Linked DNA regions of Pseudoduganella dura. The protein of the gene in region 2 interacts with the protein of the main gene of each other region in a pairwise test. Links are inferred from orthologs where the notes say so. Each region holds a gene or a part of one and is shown on either strand. Other genes may lie near its edges. The genes, in order: clpB and GJV26_RS07125.

The links.
Region 1: the proteins of GJV26_RS07125 (region 2) and clpB interact in binary tests that used the Escherichia coli proteins (3 or more experiments, as listed by UniProt). The link is inferred for Pseudoduganella dura from one-to-one orthologs.

The regions. Positions count from the first base shown.
Region 1 is NZ_WNWM01000002.1:5,211,517-5,215,030, reverse strand. The notes cover bases 260-3,457. They hold clpB (ATP-dependent chaperone ClpB), read right to left. Parts: upstream 3,070-3,457; coding sequence 460-3,069; downstream 260-459. Other genes in these bases: moaE (molybdopterin synthase catalytic subunit MoaE), read right to left, coding at 3,213-3,457; GJV26_RS22890 (ATP-binding protein), read left to right, coding at 260-449. Outside these bases: more of GJV26_RS22890, read left to right, coding at 1-259; more of moaE, read right to left, coding at 3,458-3,514. UniProt on the Escherichia coli protein: Part of a stress-induced multi-chaperone system, it is involved in the recovery of the cell from heat-induced damage, in cooperation with DnaK, DnaJ and GrpE. Acts before DnaK, in the processing of protein aggregates.
Region 2 is NZ_WNWM01000002.1:1,589,798-1,592,871, forward strand. Bases 147-2,904 are described here. They hold GJV26_RS07125 (sulfurtransferase TusA family protein), read right to left. Parts: upstream 1,761-2,904; coding sequence 1,533-1,760; downstream 147-1,532. Other genes in these bases: GJV26_RS07115 (electron transfer flavoprotein subunit alpha/FixB family protein), read right to left, coding at 147-492; GJV26_RS07120 (electron transfer flavoprotein subunit beta/FixA family protein), read right to left, coding at 511-1,260; GJV26_RS07130 (NHL repeat-containing protein), read left to right, coding at 2,419-2,904. Outside these bases: more of GJV26_RS07115, read right to left, coding at 1-146; more of GJV26_RS07130, read left to right, coding at 2,905-3,074. UniProt on the Escherichia coli protein: Involved in thiosulfate metabolism.

The DNA.
Region 1 (3,514 bases), 3.6 Mb from region 2 along the record:
CGCCGGCCACCGGCCCGCACCGCGAAACGCTGGCCACGCTGAGCCCGCGTTATGCGGACAGCGGCCTGCTGCTGCGCGCCGGCCATGGCGACGCGCGCTGGTGCGCCGCGGAGCTGCGGCGCCAGCAGGGCGAGCGCCTGCTGGCCGCCGGCGGCCCCGCCGCCCGGTCCGGCGCCGAGCACCTGTTCCGCGGCGCGCTGCTACTGGCGCGCAACCAGGGAGCACTGGGCTGGGAATTGCGCGCCGCCACCAGCCTGGCGCGGCTGTGGCACGGCCAGGGCGCACAGGCCGGCGCGCAGGCACTGCTCGAACTCGTCGTTGCGCGCCATACCGAAGGATTCGGGAGAGCCGACCTGCTGGCCGCCAGCCGGCTGCTGGCGCAATGGACGCTGCGAAAAAAAACCGGCGCCGCATCCGATGATGCGGCGCCGGTGCGCCTGCTTGCCTGATCGCCGGCCGTTACGCCTTGACGATATCCACCTTGCCATCGGCGCCGAACACCAGCGCGCCGTCCCGCGCGTCGATGCGGATCGTGTCCTTCGGCCCGAAGCGGCCCTCCAGGATCAGCTTCGACAGCGGATTCTCGATGCCCTGCTGGATCGCCCGCTTCAGCGGCCGCGCACCGTACACCGGGTCGTAGCCCGCTTCGGCGATCTTGTGCAGCGCGGCGTCGCTGACCTGCAGGTCCATTTCCATCCGCTTCAGGCGTTTTTCCAGGATCTGCAACTGGATCTTCGCGATCGCACCGATGTTCTTTTCGTCGAGGCCGTGGAATACCACGATCTCGTCGATCCGGTTGATGAACTCGGGCCGGAAGTGGCCGCGCACCTCGGCCATCACGGCCAGCTTCGTCACGGCCGGGTCGCCATCCTCCATCGACTGGATCTTGTGGGAGCCCAGGTTCGACGTCATGATGATCACCGTGTTCTTGAAGTCCACGGTGCGGCCCTGGCCATCGGTCATGCGGCCGTCGTCCAGCACCTGCAGCAGCACGTTGAACACGTCGTGGTGCGCCTTTTCCACTTCATCGAGCAGGATCACGCTGTAGGGCTTGCGGCGCACCGCCTCGGTCAGGTAGCCACCCTCGTCATAGCCCACATAGCCGGGCGGCGCGCCGATCAGGCGGGCCACCGAGTGCTTTTCCATGAATTCGCTCATGTCGATGCGGATCATCGAGTCTTCGGTATCGAACAGGAACGCGGCCAGCGCCTTCGACAGTTCGGTCTTGCCCACGCCCGTCGGCCCGAGGAACATGAACGAGCCATACGGGCGGTTCGGGTCGGACAGCCCGGCGCGCGAACGCCGGATCGCATCGGCCACGGCGTTGATCGCCTCATCCTGACCCACCACGCGCTCGTGCAGCTTTTCCTCGATGTGCAGCAGCTTGTCGCGCTCGCCCTGCATCATGCGCGACACGGGAATGCCGGTCGCGCGCGACACGACCTCGGCGATTTCCTCGGCGCCCACCTGCGTGCGCAGCAGTTTCGGCTTGTCCTTGTTCTCGTCTCCGCCGCTGCTTTCGGCCTGCCTGAGCTGCGCTTCCAGCTCCGGCAGCCGGCCGTACTGCAGCTCGGACACGCGGCCCCAGTTCGATGCGCGCGTGGCCGCCTCCATCTCCTGGCGGATGCGCTCGATCTCTTCCTTGATGTGCGTGGTGCCCTGCACGTTGGCCTTCTCGGCCTTCAGCACTTCCTCGAAATCGTTGTATTCGCGCTGCAGCTTGGCGATTTCCTCGTCGATCAGGTCGAGCCGCTTGCGCGAACCTTCATCCTTCTCGCGCTTGACGGCTTCCTTCTCGATCTTCAGCTGGATCAGCCGGCGCTCCAGCTTGTCCATCACCTCGGGCTTGCTGTCGATCTCGATCTTGATCTTCGAGGCGGCTTCGTCGATCAGGTCGATCGCCTTGTCGGGCAGGAAGCGGTCGGTGATGTAGCGGTGCGACAGCTCGGCCGCCGCGATGATGGCCGGGTCGGTGATCTCCACCTTGTGGTGCAGCTCGTACTTGTCCTGCAGGCCGCGCAGGATCGCGATCGTCGCTTCCACGCTCGGCTCGTCGACAAGGATCTTCTGGAAGCGGCGCTCCAGCGCGGCGTCCTTCTCGATGTACTTGCGGTATTCGTCGAGCGTGGTGGCGCCCACGCAGTGCAGTTCGCCGCGCGCCAGCGCGGGTTTCAGCATGTTGCCGGCGTCCATCGCGCCCTCGGCCTTGCCGGCGCCCACCATCGTGTGCAGCTCGTCGATGAACACGATGGTCTGGCCTTCATCCTTGGCCAGTTCGTTGAGCACCGATTTCAGCCGTTCCTCGAATTCGCCGCGGTACTTGGCGCCGGCCAGCAATGCCGCCATGTCCAGCGACAGCACCCGCTTGCCGCGCAGCGAATCGGGCACCTCGTTGTTGACGATGCGCTGGGCCAGGCCCTCGACGATGGCCGTCTTGCCCACGCCGGGCTCGCCGATCAGCACCGGGTTGTTCTTGGTGCGGCGCTGCAGCACCTGGATCGCGCGGCGGATCTCGTCGTCGCGGCCGATCACGGGGTCGAGCTTGCCCTGGCGCGCCCGCTCGGTCAGGTCCATCGTGTATTTCTTCAGCGATTCGCGCTGGCCTTCGGCTTCCTGCGAATCGACCTTGCCGCCGCCGCGCACGGCATCGATCGCCGCTTCCAGCGACTTGCGGGACAGGCCGTTTTCCTTGGCCAGCCGCCCGGCATCGGATTTATCGTCCGCCAGTGCCAGCAGCACCATCTCGCTGGACACGAACTGGTCGCCGCGCTTCTGCGCTTCCTTGTCGGCCAGGTTCAGCATGTTGACGAATTCGCGGCTGACCTGCACGTTGCCGCCGGTACCCGATACCTTCGGCAGCCGCTCGCCGGCGCCTTTCAGGGCGGCGGCGAGGCCGCCCACGTTGACGCCGGCCCGCTGCAGCAGCGAACGAGCGCTGCCGTCGTCCTGGTTCAGCAGGGCCGTCAGCAGGTGCACGGGTTCGATATAGGGGTTGTCACCGCCGACAGCCAGGCTCTGGGCATCGGCGAGCGCTTCCTGAAGTTTTGTCGTGAGTTTGTCTTGACGCATGGTGCTCGGCTCCTTGTTTTATCTTCCGATAAAGTGCGGATGCGCACGTACTATTTCAAGCACCCGGGAGCATTACCTCCGCAAGCACTGCACTTCAGGGAGGCCCGTCGGGAGAGCCCGCCGGCAGGGAACGGCACCGCAGTTCAGGCCGGATCCTGCCACTTGTCCAGGGCGGCATCGTCGGACACGCGCGCGTCCACCCAGCGCGCCCCGTCCGGCGTTTCTTCCTTCTTCCAGAACGGCGCCTCGGTCTTCAGGTAGTCGATGATGAACTCGCAGGCGGCAAACGCCTCGCCGCGATGGGCGGACGTCACGGCCACCAGCACGATCTGGTCGCGCGGCAGCAGCGGCCCCACGCGGTGGATCACCAGCGCGTCGTGCACCGGCCAGCGCGCGGCAGCCTGGTCGATGATCCGGTCGATCGACCCTTCGGTCATCCCCGGGT
Region 2 (3,074 bases):
CACGGCAGCCGAGCCGCCGGTCGACGCGGCGGAATCGAAACCGGTGGTGCGCACGGTGATGACCTTGACCTTGTCGGACGACTGCACGGTGGCGATCGCGTTACCGGCATAGATCGGGCGCTCGAACGTATCGGGCGAATCGACCCTGGTGATTTCGGAGATCTGCGCCACGTCCAGCTTGGCGGCCACGCGCGGCAGGATGTTCTTGCCGTAGGCGGTGGCGGGAGCCAGGATGTGCGAGTAGTTGCCGGCCACGGCCAGGATCTGCTCGGCCACGTTCTCGGCCAGGCCGTCGGCGAAATGCGGCGCGTCGGCCAGCAGCACTTTCGTGACGCCGGCGATCTGCGCGGCCTGCTGCGCGGCGGCCGCGGCGTTCGAGCCGGCGACCAGGACGTGGACTTCACCGCCGGCTTGCGCCGCCGCGGTAACGGTGTGGTGGGTGCTGCCTTTCAGGCTGGCGTTGTCGTGTTCTGCGATGACGAGTGCGACCATGATGTGTGATTCCTGTATTTAGATGACTTTGGCTTCGGTGCGCAGCTTCGACACCAGCGTGGCAACGTCCGGCACCATGACGCCGGCGGAGCGCTTGGCCGGCTCGGCCACTTTCAGCGTCTTCAGGCGCGGCGTCACGTCCACGCCCAGGTCTTCCGGCTTGACCGTTTCCAGCGGCTTTTTCTTGGCCTTCATGATGTTCGGCAGCGTCACGTAGCGCGGCTCGTTCAGGCGCAGGTCGGTGGTGACGATGGCCGGCAGCGTCAGGGCCAGGGTTTCCAGGCCGCCGTCCACTTCGCGGGTCACGGTGACCTTGCCGTCTTCCAGCTCGACCTTCGAGGCGAACGTGGCTTGCGGCCAGCCCAGCAGCGCAGCCAGCATCTGGCCGGTCTGGTTCGAATCGTCGTCGATGGCCTGCTTGCCCAGGATGATCAGCTGCGGCTGCTCCTTGTCGGCCAGCGCCTTCAGCAGCTTGGCCACCGCCAGCGGCTCCAGTTCGACCGTGGTCTCGATCAGCACGCCGCGATCGGCGCCGATCGCCATGCCGGTGCGCAGCGTTTCCTGGCACTGCGCCACGCCGGCGGAAACCGCCACCACTTCCGTCACCTTGCCCGATTCCTTCAGGCGCGTGGCTTCTTCCAGGGCGATCTCGTCGAACGGGTTCATCGACATTTTGACGTTGGCGATATCGACGCCAGTGCCGTCGGACTTCACGCGCACCTTGACGTTGTAGTCGACCACGCGCTTGACAGGTACCAGGACTTTCATGGGATGCCTTTGGGAAAAATGATAGTGAAATGGGCTAGATTATAGAAGTTTTTCTAGGCCGGTACGGAATTAAAGCACGACCGTACGATTTTAGGTTAGAAGCGCGCCTCTAAAAAGAAGATTGTTCGTGCAATCGGGTCGACAGCAACGAAAGATTTTGCGTGGGACAAACAACGAGGGACAGTCCTGCTGCCAGGAAACTGTCCCCTTGTGTGCTGGTGACGGCGGCCGCAGCCAGGCGCCACCGGAAATGCGTCAGCGGTGCCGCAATCTCACTTGCGCTGCATCAGGAAAGTAAATTCAGCGCCCTGCTGCACGTGCGACAGCAACGGATTGCCGGTCTGCTTGGCGAACGCCTGGAAGTCGCGCACGGAACCGGGGTCGGTTGCCACGATGCGCAGCACCTGACCGCTCTCCAGTTCGGCCAGGGCCTTCTTCGCCTTCAGGATCGGCAGCGGACAATTCAGCCCGCGTGCGTCGATTTCCTTGTGAAATTCCATAATTTCGGTATCGAGTAAAGTTTCGCTCATCAGATTCTCACCAAATGTTGTGCTGATTCAGGACAGTCTACTCCAAAAAGTGCGCCTTGACGCAGTGCACCAAAAGAGTTCCCATCTCGTTGCAAATTTGCAACGTATGATTCATTAATGGAAAGACGAGCTGGAGACAGCGGGTAAAGGCCGCAGTATAGACCTAAAATGCGCCCTGCCGCAGTGCGTCATGAACAAGCCTGGATGCACCGCGGGGTAGCACTGCACCCATGAAACTGGCTCATACCATGGTTGACCCGACTACTTTTGGTAACCGGGAACTGTTCCCATGATCTTGGAGCAGCACGCAATGCGGACGGGTATAGCTTATTTTGCGGATGAGTGCACAGATTGCGCTATTGACTCCTCACATGGCAGTAAAGTGTTGCCCGGCAGCGCCTCCCTGCCGCCCGCGGTGCCTCCTGGTAGCATTGGCCCTGCTCCTTCGCATTGCTTTATCGCAGTGCTTTCTATAACGCAGCTGACGCGCGTCGAGTTGACGCTTTTCCAGCATGCGATGCTCAAAAGAAAAAACGCTCCTGCAGGCTGCTTGACGGATAGAATTGAATAGAATTTCATGTCGTTCCGCTACCTATAATGGCTGGTTAGATCACTATAGGAGGCCATATTGAATAAAATTTTTACTCCACTGATCATTTGCGCCCTGCTGTCGGCCTGCGGCGGCGGCAATAACGATACCAGCCCGGTCACGGCAGCACCTGCACCCGCACCTGTCCCTGCGGCTGTGCTGACCCTGTCCAGCCCGACAATCCGGACCATCGGCAATGGCAGCGCCATTCCGCTGACCGCCAAGCTTTCCACCGCCGGCACGATCAACTGGAAACTGGCACCCGGCGCGCCGGGCACGCTCAGCGCAAGCACCGGCGAGACCGTGCGCTACCTGCCGCCGGCAAGCTGGTCCGGCACGCCCGCCGCCGTGACAGTGACCGCCAGCGGCGACGGCGCCAGCACGGCATTGACGCTGGCCGTGGCACCGGAGCCCGGCCAGCCTGGCGTGACCTGGCTACGATGGCGCAACGAAACCGACCCGACAATGCTTCAAGTACAGGATGGGGGGACGGACATGGCAGGCAATGCCTATGTATTGCTGCAGGTCCGCGTCACGCCAAGCAGAAAAGGGCCGGTTAACCTGGCCAAGATCGCGCCGGACGGCACGATCACCTCCCTGATCGGCACGACGTGGTTCGGTCAGCCCGCCGAGAACGGTAAAGATATCAGCGCCACATCGGGCGTCACGGCCGATCGCGCAGGCAATGTGTATCT